4 regions of the Methylomonas sp. 2F7 genome follow, and region 1 is predicted to be linked to each of the others. Evidence: riboswitches for the same ligand, from Rfam matches in the RefSeq annotation. Region 1 holds a riboswitch; each other region holds the start of a gene.
What was found. Region 1 has a riboswitch for cyclic di-GMP ahead of ACR64Q_RS02045 (hypothetical protein). Riboswitches for the same ligand answer to the same signal wherever they lie in the genome.
Positions count from the first base shown of each region.

Region 2: it holds a riboswitch for cyclic di-GMP, as region 1 does, so the genes downstream of both, ACR64Q_RS03360 (hypothetical protein) here and ACR64Q_RS02045 (hypothetical protein) in region 1, are expected to answer to the same signal.
Region 3: it holds a riboswitch for cyclic di-GMP, as region 1 does, so the genes downstream of both, ACR64Q_RS22260 (VPLPA-CTERM sorting domain-containing protein) here and ACR64Q_RS02045 (hypothetical protein) in region 1, are expected to answer to the same signal.
Region 4: it holds a riboswitch for cyclic di-GMP, as region 1 does, so the genes downstream of both, ACR64Q_RS12620 (hypothetical protein) here and ACR64Q_RS02045 (hypothetical protein) in region 1, are expected to answer to the same signal.

Region 1 is NZ_CP195203.1:424,356-428,020, reverse strand. Features, by position in the region: gene ACR64Q_RS02055 (hypothetical protein) at 1-115, opposite strand, end outside; gene ACR64Q_RS02050 (hypothetical protein) at 115-975, opposite strand; gene ACR64Q_RS02045 (hypothetical protein) at 1,045-1,821, opposite strand; cyclic di-GMP riboswitch class I at 1,894-1,972, opposite strand; gene ACR64Q_RS02040 (TonB-dependent siderophore receptor) at 2,051-3,665, opposite strand, start outside.
Region 2 is NZ_CP195203.1:701,868-705,532, reverse strand. Features, by position in the region: gene ACR64Q_RS03365 (hypothetical protein) at 185-460, opposite strand; cyclic di-GMP riboswitch class I at 838-918, shown strand; gene ACR64Q_RS03360 (hypothetical protein) at 1,012-1,992, shown strand; gene ACR64Q_RS03355 (hypothetical protein) at 2,092-2,862, shown strand; gene ACR64Q_RS03350 (tetratricopeptide repeat-containing sulfotransferase family protein) at 3,061-3,665, opposite strand, start outside.
Region 3 is NZ_CP195203.1:4,936,181-4,939,845, reverse strand. Features, by position in the region: gene ftsZ (cell division protein FtsZ) at 1-294, shown strand, start outside; gene lpxC (UDP-3-O-acyl-N-acetylglucosamine deacetylase) at 403-1,329, shown strand; cyclic di-GMP riboswitch class I at 1,751-1,825, shown strand; gene ACR64Q_RS22260 (VPLPA-CTERM sorting domain-containing protein) at 2,271-3,020, shown strand; gene ACR64Q_RS22255 (hypothetical protein) at 3,216-3,665, shown strand, end outside.
Region 4 is NZ_CP195203.1:2,845,491-2,849,155, reverse strand. Features, by position in the region: gene gspL (type II secretion system protein GspL) at 1-407, shown strand, start outside; gene gspM (type II secretion system protein GspM) at 388-903, shown strand; cyclic di-GMP riboswitch class I at 1,624-1,702, shown strand; gene ACR64Q_RS12620 (hypothetical protein) at 1,742-2,533, shown strand; gene ACR64Q_RS12615 (hypothetical protein) at 2,634-3,665, shown strand, end outside.

The DNA.
Region 1 (3,665 bases):
CTGCCGCGATTTTTATCAGCCTGACGTTACGAAAAGACGGTGTGCGCCGTTCGCCAGGCTCGGAGCACACAGCAGTTCGCGGCCGAGTCAATCCTGCAACTTCATCCTGTTTCATTACACCATCTCTCTTTTAGAACGACCATTCAGAACCAGTCCAGCCAAGCCACTGGCAAATAGCCATACCGTCATCGGCACCGGTACGGCCGCCGGCGTTTCTCCCGACACCACCGTGGTTTGAAAGCTGAAGGTGCCGATACGGGTATCGCGCAAACGGGCGTCGCGAGCGCCCAGATGATCGAAGCCCCACCCTAAACCCAGATTGCCGTTGAGACTTAAAGTATCCCCGACTATTGCGGTGGTGACATCAAACAGCTCAAAACCGCCCGCATCGAAACCTATATGATTAGTAATCACCCAACCGGAACGCCCGGGCGTAGCCGCTTCAAGAGCAGGATCGTATTCCAAGGTCATGTCGCCCAACAACACTCTATTGGTTGGTGGCTCGACGTCCACTCTAAACCGCATGACGCCGCCCAGACCGATACTACCGCTGGCAGTGCCGAATAAATTGCCGGGCTCGAACGCGAAATTAGTATTTCTGTTCTGCCGCCCGCCCGGATTAACTATCGGACTCAACCCGTTGACACTAAATTGCAGCCCGGTCGCCGGAATTTCATCGGATACCAGATCGTATAAATCCGGAGCATTGCCGTCCCGCAACTGTACAAAGGTTTTTGATGCGGCCGAAGCATCGTAAAACTCTTCCAGATAAATAGAAGGCCGGCAGCAAATCGGAAAGTCGGCGGTGGGTGTGTCCGGATAGTCATTCACATCGACGCTGGCGATTAGCACATCGCGGTTTAGGTTAAGGACCAGCGCACCGCCGTTTACTGTCGCGGCGTGGGCTTGGCTGATCGACAATACACTGAAAACGGCTAATAGCCAGGCAGATGATCTAAGGTTATTGATTTTCATAATGTAGCTCGTATTGCGGAAGTTCTTGGCCCTGGGCAAAACAAACATTCGCCCAGGGAACTTTAGGGTCTAAGCCGCGACAGAGGCTTTTTTGCGACTTGCACCCAGCAAGCCCAGCAGACCGCTGCCGAACATCCACACGGCCGCAGGCACCGGCACAGCGGACGGCGCCAGGCTAAAGGTACCGACCACGGCATTGGTATTGGCACCAACCAAACCGGCCCACAAACCGGTCCATTGCAAATCGCCGCTCAGCAGTAATTCGCCATTGCTGTTCAGCGACTCGGCGACGTTGGTCAGCTTCAAGAAATTTTGGTAGCCGAAACCGGTATCAAAGGTTTTTATATTCCAGGTGCTCCCGGTTTTTACCAGGCTAAAGTCGTAGGGCGTCAAAATGCCGCTGCCGCCTTGGCTGGTCAACAACCAGGCGCCGTTCAGACCGATTTGACCGATCGAGGTGTTGCCGGCGTCCATCGTTGTGGCTTGTTCGGTACGGCCATAGGGACCGGCAGCCGGATAGCTGTTGGTCGTGGTGTTGCTGTTAACCGCAAACGACATCGCTGTGCTAGCGGTTGCCGATAGCGCCGTTCCGCCGTTGGTTGCGCCGGTAATGCCGAGTAAGTTATCGCTGGCGCCCCAATGTTTCGCGACAATCCAGCCATTCGGATACCCGCTGCCGACATTGACAGATGCCGCCGCAAAAGCGGCATTGTTGATGGTGATGGTGGCATCGCCGCTAACTTGTGCAGCGCTCGCTGTTGCAGGCGCTAAAACGGCGGTCAATGCGCTGAAGGCTAACAGGCCGGCGCTTGCCAGTTGAGTGCGGTTGTAGTGCAAGATTGTCATTTTTTATTCCTTAATAAATTACGGTTAAAGTTAATCTGCAAATCGCCAGCCCGAATTTAGGGCATTTAACTTGCAGGTAACCCGGCTGTCTTAATCTCCAAGACCCGTGGCTTTCCGGCTCCGTCTCGCGGCGGATGTGGCATGTTTGTCGCGGTCCTTACGACATCACTCTAAGTCCCTGAGTGAGGTGCTCCTGAAAAACTCCTGTGGCAAATAGATAACGACGGCATCAATACTTGATCGAAAGACTCAGGAATCCCGCGCGGCCGGGCGCGGGCGCCACCCGGCCCTCGAAATAGCCGTAGGGCTGAAAATAATCCTCATCGCTGAGATTCTTGACGGTGGCCGCCCATTTGAAACGCCCGGTTTCGTAAGCTAACGCCGCGTCGAAGCTGTGGTAGCCGGCGGTTTTGAAGCGGTTGTCGTCGGACAAATACGCCCCGGCACGGGCATAAACGCCGAAACCCAAGCTAAAGCCTTGCAGCGCATCCTGCTGAAAACGGTAATGCGCCCAGAGCCGCCCGGCATCCTCCGGGACTTGGGCTAAGCGAGTGCCGGCAGCCACCCCGGCTTCGTCGTCCATGAACTGGGCGTCGGTATGCGCATAGTTCGCCAGCACGCTGAAGCCCTCGACCGGTTGCCAGAGCAAATCCATTTCAACACCGCGCGAGCGTTGCTGCCCTGCGGCGACCGAACGCCGCTGAAAATCGCTGCTGTCGGTAACCGCGACCTGGCTGCGCTCGATTTGATACAGCGCCAATTGGCCGCTGAATTGGTTCGCAACATTGAATTTCAGGCCGGTTTCCAGATGGTTGGATAATTCCGGTGCCGGCCTATCGACAAAATTCACAAAGGGTTGACCGCGCATGCCTTCGCTGTAGGAAACAAACCAGGAAACCTCGTCGTTCAGATCAATCACGCCACCGAGTCGCGGCAGCCATTTCAGCGTATCGGTTTTAGCGTGTACCCCGGTTTGCGCATTATTAAAATCGATGCCAACCTTGCCCAGCCTGACACCGGACAGCCAATGCAAACGCCGGTAGAGCGTGCTTTGCCACTGGAGGTAAGCGCCGTAAGTGATGTTTTCGATGAACTGATTTTCCAGGCCCGGCCCCGGCACAGCATAAGGGGTGTCAAATATCGGCGCCCGCAGATCGACCGTACCGACACCCAAACCCAAGGGGCCAAAATCGCCCTCGATAAAGCCTGCATCGCGCAAGCGACTGTAATCCGCGCCCAGCAACAGATTGTTTTCGCTCGGACCCAGCTTGAAATTACCCTGCAAATTGCCCAGCACGCTGCGCTCTTGCTGTTGTTGAAACAATTCGGCATTGACCAATGCCCAGCTCGATGCCGGTAGCAAGGGCCGGTCCGCGATGAGGCCATCGCTGCCGAACAGAGTCTGAATTTTCTCGTCGAATTCCGAGTGCGCATAGCGCGCCTTCAGATTTAAGCGCCAGCTCCGATTGATGCTCCTTTCCAACGAGGCCCACACCGCATCGGCATTCGAATGACTATCGGGCAGATTGGCCGGCCCCAAGAACAGGTCGGGCCGGGTAGCAAAATCGCCGGCAATGCTGCCGGTGGCGGGCAAACCCTGATACTCCGGTTGCTGCCAGCGCGACAGTTTGGCTTGGAACGTCAAACGGGTTTTATCGTTATCGGTCAGCGTCAAAGCCGGATTGATGTTGAAACGCTTAGTTTCAATCGTGTCGATGCTGTGTCTGGCGTTGGTATATTCACCCGTCATGCGCAACAAAATATTGGCGTTTAGCGGTTGATTGACATCGAAAAACGGCTGATAAAAGCTGTGACTGCCGATTCTAAAACCCGCTTCGCCGAAG
Region 2 (3,665 bases), 280 kb from region 1:
ACAATCGATTTTTGGTAGCAAAACCTTAACCCCGTTTGCTCACCCGATATAAACCCCTACGCGCCTTGGCAAATACGGAATTAAGCTAGCCGCTTAAAAGATCGAAAGAAAATCTACGAGCTAATCTTTCCGGAGCAAACACAAAGGTCTGACGAATCATGCCCCTAAAAAATAGTGCGGCATATCACGCACCGGCCAAACGCCAGCCGCCGTTTTTATCCACCCATCTCATGCTCAGCCAATACCAGAACGTCATGGGCAGCATCATCGCAAACCATTCCCAATCGTCGATTAAAAATAATTTGGCAACCCAGCCGTTGCCATCGAAATAGAGTGGCCAAGGCACACAGTACAGAGTAAAAACAATACTACTCCAGATCAACAGTAACGCACCTTTGCGGGTTTCTATACTGGACAGGGCCAGGAACACCCACAACGGGATTTTATCGGTTTTTTGCATACATCTCTCCACTGAAAAATCTCATACCAACCCAATTAGCGGCGCAACAACCTAACAATAAATGACCAGAAAAGAAAGGAGTTCCTGATCTAATTCGCGAAAACAAACTGCCATATCCAGGCGAGACCATTCACCAACAATTAAACTGTGTTATATAAACCAAGCGCCTGAGCCATTTCCCAGAGCTTCGCCCGATACTCACTCAAGTCACCCTCGACAAAATAAGCCGTAATAGGCTGAAATTTATATATTTTATTAAGTTGGCCCATTATTCGCTTTTCCTAGTGAACTTGCTTCGTGGTTTGCTTTCCGAAAAGCGGTTAGTAGGTCTCTATCCCTGCCATGTCTGCCGCTGGCGTAATTAGCAAATCTCTGAAAGCAAGAATTGCCACACCCGTCGAGAGGCGGGGCCGGAAAGCCACGGTTCTTAAAAATAACAAGAAAGCCGGGTTGCTAGATGTCGTGGATGAGAGCCGTTCGATTTTTAACGAAGCGGCTAATCACTAAGGACATTTTAATTCTGCGCGTACTACTTTCTTTCGAGGGAAATAATGAAAAATTTTGCAAAAATAATAGCTGCATCAACTACTCTGGTGGCGTCTTTAGCCGTATCTCCAACCGTATTCGCTCATAACAGCTACAACCTGGGCGGGTATGGAGACATCAGCCCTACCGGAGGCACTGGCGGACTTCCAGGCGGCACTTCCGGCGGCAATGCCATTGCCCAAACCCTGGCCGGCAACCAAGCCGTTTGGACGAACGGTCCCATTACACCATGGCTGGATTCCTCCACGACCTTGCCATCCATAGGCTATTTGGGATTGCACAATAGGACCACTACACGCATAGTCGAGACCGGCAACTATTGTGGCGGCACCACAACAGCGGATTGTGTCGGCACGGCAAACACCAATACCAATAGCCTGTTAAGACAGGTTTACAACTACAACCACAACGCAGCCAACGCCGGCAATCAGTTACCTACCGATGTTCAGTTTGCGGTTGGCGCCAACTCCTGGCAGGCCGGCGTTTCTGCCGCTAATACCGGCTTGGATTTCGCCAATGTGCATACCAGCACTGGAAGCGGCAATCCGGAAGCTAATTTGCTGACAACCGGTCCGCTGTATTTGAACATTACCTTAGCAGACGATTTGAGCGACATCGCTCTCGGTTCTCAGAAATTGGCATTTTCCGTGTATGGCGGTTGGGCGCAAGGCCCAGGCTTGACTGGATTGACATTACTGACGACGCAATTGGCAGTCAATGCCGGCGACAGCCTGGGTGTCAGTTTAGCTTTGCAAGGTTATCAGTTTAATGGTGCGGGAACAGGTGGCGAATACACCATCGCCATTGGTGACCAAAGCGCAGCCGGCGGCAAATACAAGCTGACACTGACTACCAACGAAGTGGCGCAATATGCCAACAATATCGTGGTCGCGTCTGTGCCTGTTCCAGGCGCAGTCTGGCTGTTCGGCAGCGCCATGGCCGGCTTGATCGGTTTCGGTCGCCGCAAACAACCACTAGCGGCTTAATTGCCAAGCGGGATTGCCACCAGACAACGGCAATCCCCTCGCCAAGCATTGTTTAACGAAAGGCTTCCTCTCATTTATTTCATTCGATAGAGATCCAAAATGACTGCAAACTCACCCTTTAAAAAACTAGTATTAGCGGGCGCCATGGGCGCGCTGATGTCAGTCAGCGGCTTGGCTAGCGCTCACGTAACCTACAATTTGGCTGCCGGCGATACCTTCCCGCCGGACGGTTCCGCCACGGGCCCATGGTCTGATGGCGATCCAGGCTATATTGGCAATTTGCCCGCCACCTGGGTCGCGATGATCCACAACGACGGCGGCGTAGCGAACTCGCAAACCGCCAGCGGCCACGGCATAGGCATGGGCGCCAAAGCTTATAAAGATGGCGCGACTAACTGGGGGCATACCGCCGATTACGGTTTGTTTGAATTGCATGCCGACGCGGAAGTGACTATCACCGTATCGTCGGACGGCTCCAATCTGCGTCCGGCTTTTGGTTTGTGGAGCGGCTGGGATACCGCGGGCAGCAGCAGTCGCCATCAAAGCTACCTGAACAACGGCGCACTAAATCCAATGGCTGCCAGCCCACTGGGCACAACACTGGCTTTGGTTGACGCAAGCGCCTGGACCTTCGCGGCCACTCAAGGCACCACCGCTACCGCGACGCTGACCCGCTTCCTGACCGCCGGTAATTACACGCTGATTTTGGGCGGTTACGACGGCACGGTAGGCGGGGCCAATCTGGCCTATACCGCCACCATCTCCGCTGCTGCGTCACCGGTACCCGTACCGGGCGCGGTTTGGCTGTTCGGTAGCGCGATGGCGGGCTTAGTCGGTTTCGGCAAACGCAAAACGGCAGAAAACGTCTGACGCGTTTCTATGTAACTTAAAGCTGATTTTAACCTGATGTCCTTGAAGACCCGTGTTATTGAGGGCCGGGTTAATCAGTAAAAAATCAGTTCGGTTTCGGTCAAGGACGACCGGGGGCACGGAAGCTCCATTTTTACATCCGCTCTATCCAAGTCTGCTTAACCCAAAAGCTTAACCTACCCTTCCCATTCGCTTCATTCATGCGTAACCGAACGCATCGATATACGGCGCCAAGATCGGCAAAACCGGTTCGTAAAAACTTTCATAGTGCTGCCAACGTGCAACCGAGCGCGAATAAATCGGTTGAGAAACAGCAGCAAAACTCGGCGTGGCAATGTAACGGCCTTTAGCCTTTTCATGAAACGCGCTCACTTCGGCCACCCATTCCAAATCCAATAACGCAAACACCCGGCGAAAACTGTTTTCGAAATCGTTGACGGTATCCTCGTAACGCAATTCCATATAACGCGGCTGAATCATCGGCTTCATGTAAAGCCACAGCGCCATCACGGCGGCATATTGCTTGGCCACACCTTCCCAGCTCAGCAAATTGACTGCCACGCTAGACGGCTTAAACACTTGCTGGAAACAACTGAGACAGACATCGCGCGGATCGCGCAGAGCAAAGATAATCCTGGCCTCCGGAAATAGGCAGCTAATCAGGCCTATATCGATACTATTCAGCGCCACTTTGTCGATGAAGCGTTTATTCAAGGCATCCGCGCCATATTCCTCGCTAACCCGTCGCCAATAGTAAGCGCGCAATTTTCGGACGTCGTCCAAACCAAGCTGGCGGAGAGCAG
Region 3 (3,665 bases), 4.5 Mb from region 1:
GACGCCGACATGAAAATCGGTATGGCGGTCAATCCAGCCATGGGTCAGGAAATTAAGGTCACCGTCGTCGCCACCGGCATGGGCGAAAAAGCCAAGCAAGCCGCTTCGCCAATCAGCTTGGTGAAAAAAGTCGCGGCCGGCGAGATCAATTACGATCAATTGGACAAACCGACCATCGTCCGCCAGCAAAAACAGGAATCGGCTCGGGAATCTCGCTTTGGCGCGCAACCTAGAAACGATGTGGACCTGGATTACTTGGACGTACCGGCCTTCTTGAGACGCCAAGCAGACTAAGGGTCGCTTGCGGCACGTCTATGAGGCAGCTGAGCCAAGTTCGGGGGGAGCTATCGCATAATCTGTGATAGACTCCCCGACTTTGTTTTACCTATTTGTCGGCATTTCATGATTAAACAGCGTACTTTAAAAAACACCATCAGAGCCACCGGCGTCGGTTTGCATACCGGCGATAAGGTCTATCTGACCCTGCACCCCTCCGAGCCCGATACCGGCATCCGTTTTCGCCGCGTGGATTTGGAAACTCCGGTGATGATAGCCGCGCGCCCAGAAAATGTTGGCGAAACCAAGCTGTCCACGACTTTGGTCCGCGACGGCGTTAAGGTGTCCACCGTCGAACATTTGCTGTCGGCTTTGGCCGGCTTGGGCATAGACAACGCGATTGTCGATGTCAGCGCCGCCGAAGTACCGATTATGGATGGCAGCGCCGGACCATTTGTGTTTCTGTTGCAATCGGCTGGCGTGGTCGAGCAGGATGTCCCCAAGCAATACATCCGCATCAAACGGGCAATCCGCGTGGAAGACGGCGATAAATGGGCCGCGTTCGAACCGTTCGATGGCTTTAAAGTCACCTTTACCATCGATTTCGAACATCCGGCGTTTTCCGAACATCTAAAAACCGCTGTGATGGACTTTTCTTCGACTACGTTTGTGAAGGAAGTCAGCCGGGCCCGCACTTTCGGTTTTATGAAGGACATCGAGTTTTTGCGTGAAAACAATCTGGCGCTGGGCGGCAGCCTGGATAACGCCATCGTGGTGGACGACGACAAAGTATTGAACGAAGACGGTCTGCGTTATGCCGACGAATTTGTGAAACACAAAATCCTCGATGCCATCGGCGACTTATATTTGCTGGGCTACAGCCTGATCGGCGAATATCAAGGCTTCAAATCCGGCCACGCGCTGAACAACAAGTTGTTGCTAAGTCTAATGAACGACAAAGACGCCTGGGAAATGGTGACTTTCGAAAATGCCGAAGAAGCACCCATATCCTTCATGCATTCCGCGCAAACTTCGGCTAGAGCTACCGGCTAAGACCAACCCCGCCAAATACCCGGAATAAACGGCGGAGGCCCAAGCCTCCCCGTCCCTTCCAGCCAATTTTTAAAGAATTTTCCAGCTAATATTGCCCTAAATGAGTAGCCATGGCCCTTTCAGAAATGGCCGACTCTCTAGGCTGGCTCTAATTCATCTGCTCATCCCGATGGCAAAGTCTATCCCTGCAAAAAGTAAGGGATATAACTCAAAATACGTGAAATAACTCATCCCCTAGTATTAAAGCCAGCTGGAGCCCCGGAAAACAGCCACGCTTATTGCAGCCCCACCATCTCAAAGCAAACCATTTATCCCCTTGTTTTATATATAAATATTCATACAAAAAAGCTGACCACCCACACTTAGCGTTATTCTGGCGCATATTTTGCTTAGCTATTAATGCTGCACCCTCTGGGCGCAGCCAACAAGTCGCCACACTCGTCGCAAGGCGGGGCCGGAAAGCTGCGGATCTGATTCAGATAGTCGAGCTACCTCTTTTGAGCAGGCAAGAGAAGGGATTAGCGGGTCGATATGGAAACGACGACAACTATCCCCTAGCAGTCGCTCACTGGTCAGGAATAGTTTGTTATATCACCTGATTGGTCTGAACCCATTGTTTAACACACTGTGCAAACTAGCCCGGTATTTCAAACTCTTTGGACTGCTTCTCTCGCAAACATAGCGCGGCATGATCAATCCGGGAATATTGAAATACTTAGTGGTTTTAAGACCGTTCAAATTGCGCGGGAAGCCGTTGGTCAAACGGCCAGCCCTAGGCCCTTACCGTACGAACAGGATCGAACAGTAAGAGCCTGGCATCGCGGCAGCGGGCACATGTGCGTTAGACAACAACTCGTAAAGGGAAATACGAAACCTTGAATGTCGCCGGTAGAGACTACCGGTAAAAATCTACGTCTTACTCTATTTAAAGGAATTGAATTATGTCTGTTAACACTAGAAATGCCCAAACCTTAAAAAAGGTGGCTGCAACACTTGCCATTTCACTTTTAGGCCTAAGCAGCGCACAGGCCGAGGTCGTAAACGGAACCATCTATAAGACCGTCGACCCGGTTCACGGCGCCGGTACCACAATCGATTTCTATTCGTTTTCGTTGTCATCGGCTGCCAATGTTGTCATCGATGTGCTGGCGAATGAAGGCTACGCAGCGGGCTGGGGCGCACATCCCGGCGCCTATGTCGATATCAACGGCGACGGCGAACTAACCCTGGCGGATAGCCAATTCCGCATTTTTCAGGATACGGTCTCACTCACTACGGAAATAGTCAGCGGCGACGACAGTCCAGCCTACACCATACCTGGCAATACCGGCGGATGGGCCGACGGCAGCTTGTTGAGCCGAGACTCCTATCTGGCGACTGCTTTGGACGTAGGCAATTACATTATTGCTTTTGGAGATTACTCTCTCACCATTGAAGAAGCCGTGCTGGGTTTCAATAAGGGCGACACGATTACCGGTGCAACTGGCCTCAACCCTGTAACTGGCACCACAGGTCAGGATCATTTTGACTATCAAATAACCCTTACCGCTAACGACTACGTCACTGGAGCCAACCTGCCTTTAACCATAACTGCACAGGGCGTTAGCGCAGTACCGGTGCCAGGGGCCGTTTGGTTGTTTGGTTCTGCGTTAGCGGGATTAGGCGTATTCGGCAAACGCCGCACCGCATAAACCACAGGGAGTAAGAGCGAGTAGGTAAACCGACATCAGCTATCGACTTACCCCTCGCAATGCATATTAAAACTTTGGAATCGTCCACTTTTGGCTGCCAGGCCCGAAACACCTCAGACGAATCCAGATTAAACAGCAACTTAAATCTACCACAATCGTAAACCGCGATGTGGTGGATATTGGAGACACTCAAAAATGAACATCGATTTACAAAACATTTTCAAAATCACCCTATCTTCCGCTGCCTTATCCTTTGCCTTCGCTCAACCCGCCGCGGCGGCTTGGACAGGTGCCGATAACACCCTTGAGTTGGGCACTAGCATCTCAAACCCCAGTTTCAATTCCAGCAATCTGGGCTTCGCGGGCAATCCGGCTCTGTCCAACGATGGCTGGGGCATGCAAGGCGCATTTACCAACTTCTATCTAAGCTCATCAGCCCAATCCGTGACCGTAGACGCGCGCTCATCCGCTGCAAACTTTCCGGCGTTTTCAATCTTCAGAACCAATGTGGCTTATTCGGGCGAAACGGTCGGCGTCGATACACCGGCAGAGCTAACCGGCCAAATCCATAAATTCAACTCGGTCGGCCAAGCCGGAGATCCAGGCATCATCTGGGCAACAGGCGCTGACGGCATTGTCGAAACG
Region 4 (3,665 bases), 2.4 Mb from region 1:
ACGCTTTACTACATACCTATTGGCAACAACAAGCCGAACTAAGCGAGTTGGAAGCGAAAAGCCAAGAGCTGTTCAAACAAACTTTTCCCGATGTGAAACGCATCGTCAATGTCAAAGCTCAGGCCGAGCAACAGCTGGCGCAGCTCAGAAAACAACAGGCTTTTGCCGGTAGCGGCTTCATGCGCTTGATCTACCGTTCCGGATTGGTGTTGAAAGACGCGCCGGCCGTACACTTGAAAAAGCTCAATTTCCTGAACGGCGGTTTGCAGTTACATCTGCTTGCCGACGACATCGGCCAACTGGAGCAATTCAAACAGCAGTTGCAAATCAGCATGCAGGTGAAAATTCAATCCGCCGACAGCGGCGCAAACGGCGTGGAGGCGCAACTTGAGATTCGCGAAAAATGATTTAGCGCAGCGTTTTGCCGAATTAACGCCCAGAGAGCGAGTACTGGCGCTGGGTGGTGTGCTGGTCGTGCTGATGTATGGCGCTTACCTGCTGTTTTACCAACCAATTGCTGAACAAAGCCGCTTGCTGACCCTAAAAATCCAGGCGCAACAGCAAATCTATACCTACTTAGAACAAGTCGGTAACGAAGTGGCGGCTTTGCGGCAACAGGCTACGGTTGATGCACCGGCATTGGAAGGCGCTAATCAATCGCCGATGGCGGTAGTCGATTTCAGCAGCCAGCAGCTGGAGATAAAACCGGCGATCAAACACCTGTCGCCGGAAGGCGAGGATAAAGTCAGCGTCTGGCTGGAACATCTGGCCTTCGACCGACTGATGTCCTGGCTGGCGATTCTGGAAACCAAACACCGCTTGCAAGTGCTGCAAATCGATGTCGAAAAACCGGCCGATGCTGATGGCATCGTCAATGCCAAGGTCTTACTGGGTGTTGTTTAGTCTGCTCAGGTATCGTCGCTCCCTCGCAGGCGGGAGCCCAGTTGCCGCAGCTGATTTGCTGCGCGGTCCCAAGGCGTCCAGTTTCCCCTGAATGCCGAGTCCAGAATTCATTGATAGCTTAAAACTTGCCTTCCATGGCACTGGATGCCCGCTCTTGTGCCCTGTGGGTATCCCGGCGGGCATCACGGACTTCTTGGGTTTAGCTGAAGTAGCTCAATAGTCAGGATACGCCTTGCCGTCCACAGCTCACGACAATTCATACCTGGACCACGTCCCACTGCTATTAAGTTAAGAGCGGATGGTTCTATCTCCCCTCATCCCAACCTTCTCCTGGAGGGAGAAGGGGCTTCTTCCTTCGCTCAATGGCAGTGAGGCAATGCCCGCAAAAAGAATCTTAAATTTCATAGCTACCGCCCGCGCCCGATCATCCGCTGAATTTTCGTGTTAGCGGTCGGCTTTGTAATACAGATGTATTACATGTCACGTGAATTTAACAATGCTGTAACCGAAAAGCCGCTATTGCTCTGGAATAATCCGCGTCAAGTTGAAGGGTCGAGGATCGGCAGTTCAGCAAGGATTCAGGAGCAACTAGGGAACACGGACGGCACGGACAAGGAGCGGCTAAGGAAGAGGATAGGGAGGAGGCTAAGGGGGAAATGGTAGCGGGGGCAACAAAAGCGGCGCTGTCAGGATGTTAGATAGCGTCGAGTACGATCTAAAGCGTGTAAAAGCCAAACTCGTTGTGAAGCGGGGACGGAAAGTCACAGGTCTTGCAGGTCAAGACGGCTGGGCTGTCACCTTATGTCATTAATCGAAATTTAAACATGAGGTTTTAAAAATGAAATTGTCTAAAAAATTGTTGGCAGTTGCAGTATTGGCGGCGGCCGCTTCAGGCGCCGCGGAAGCGCGTATCCAAGCTATCGGTGATGCAACAGCAGACGGTAGCGAGTTTTTGTTCAACCTGGTTGACTACACAGCGAAAACTTCATTTACACTGGATTTGGGTATCACTGTTGAGCAATTTCTGGCTAACCCTAGCCAATCATTGTCTTTCTCACTGAGCGACAACAACTTTCAATCATTCGCTGCTGCTTACACTGCCGGCAACGACGTTGCTTGGGGAGTTTCTGGTGGTCATGGGATCCTGGCTGACCTGACTGACCTGCCTAAATTTGGTTTCTACACAACGTCAGTAGTTCCTTCTCCTGCCGTCATCGATAGCAATGCAGGCGACATTGGTAATACTATGAGTAAATGGAACGTTATGGTTGGTTCTGTTCAAACTCAAGATGCCAATTCTAACAATCTGAGCACCTTTAGAACTGTTGGCCAACAAGGTTATACAGCTGTTTACGGTAACGATTTCCAAACTGCTTTGCCATTTGCCGCCCAAGGTCAGTTAGGCAATGCTTTGGCGTTCGTTCATGAAAAAGTCAATGCCGACGATTTCGATACTGGAGAATTGGAAACTTTCCCAGGTACATGGAATTTTTCATTTAGCGGTAACGTGGGTTCTTTGACCTATACCGCTGCACCCGCTGCTGTGCCACTGCCTGCCGCAGTTTGGATGTTCGGCGCCGGCTTGATGGGCGTACTGCGCGCCACTCGTCGTAAATCATTGGCGGTTTAATCCCGCAAACGTCTTGAGCCGGCCGGATTCTGCTTTGCTGGTTCCCCCTTCATGAACGGGTCGGCTCAAACTTTAAATTCAATCAATTGAGAGATATACAATGAAAAAGCAATTATTGTCTGCTGCTATCGCAGTGGCTTCTCTGGCAGGTTTCTCGCAAGGTGCATCCGCACATGCGCCAAGCGTCACGCCGGATATCGAAATCTTTATGTCCGGCGCTAGCGCGCAAGACAAAGCCCTGGCGGCATTGTTTGTTAATTTGTGCGACGCCGGTACTTTGGATGTATTTAAAGACAACGGTACAGCGGGTTCCGAAGGTAAAAACCATAGTGCTTATTTCTGCACACTGAACTCTACTAACGTACCCGGCCTGACCGTCAACGGTGCTGCCGCAACCACGGCTAAAGTATTGTTCCACAAACGTTCTGCCGGCGGTTCTGCGCAAGGTGTTAACCCGCTGATCGACGGCGTGGCGATTGCTGCTATGCGTATTGACAACGGTAACTGCACCCAACAAGGCGCGACCAACACTTGGTTTTGCAACGCCAGCGGCGCTAACCTGACCAACGTGCTGTCCGATGCCGGTATTTCCGATGTCGAGCCAAAATTGTTCGTCGGTCCTAACAAACCTTCAAACGCTAGCGAAGTTGATCCAGTTAAAGCAGATGCCGCACTTAACGTGGTGCCAGCAGCGGCCTTGGTATTTGGTGTGCCGGTTTCCGATAACTTGTATGTGGCTTTGCAAAGAGCGCAAAACCTGCTGGCCGGTTTTGGCGGCAGCTGCGCACCTGGCGATTACACCGAAGCCTGTATGCCGAGCTTGAGCAAACAACAAGTGGCTGAATTGATCTCCGGTCAAATCAAAAGATGGTCCGAGTTTAAAGTAAACGGCACTGCCTTAACCAGCTTGACTGCCGGTTTGACTTACACCGATTCCGACGGCACTGTCAGAAACGTTACCCCTAACGATACCAAAGTGCATTTTTGCAAACGTATCGACGGTTCCGGTACCGGCGCGCAACAATACGTCAAATTCCTGAACAACCCTTGCAGTTCTGCCGGTTTGTCACCTGATTGGCCTGGTTCTCCATTGGCGGGCCCCGTGAAACATGAAGTTAGCGGTTCGGGTGAT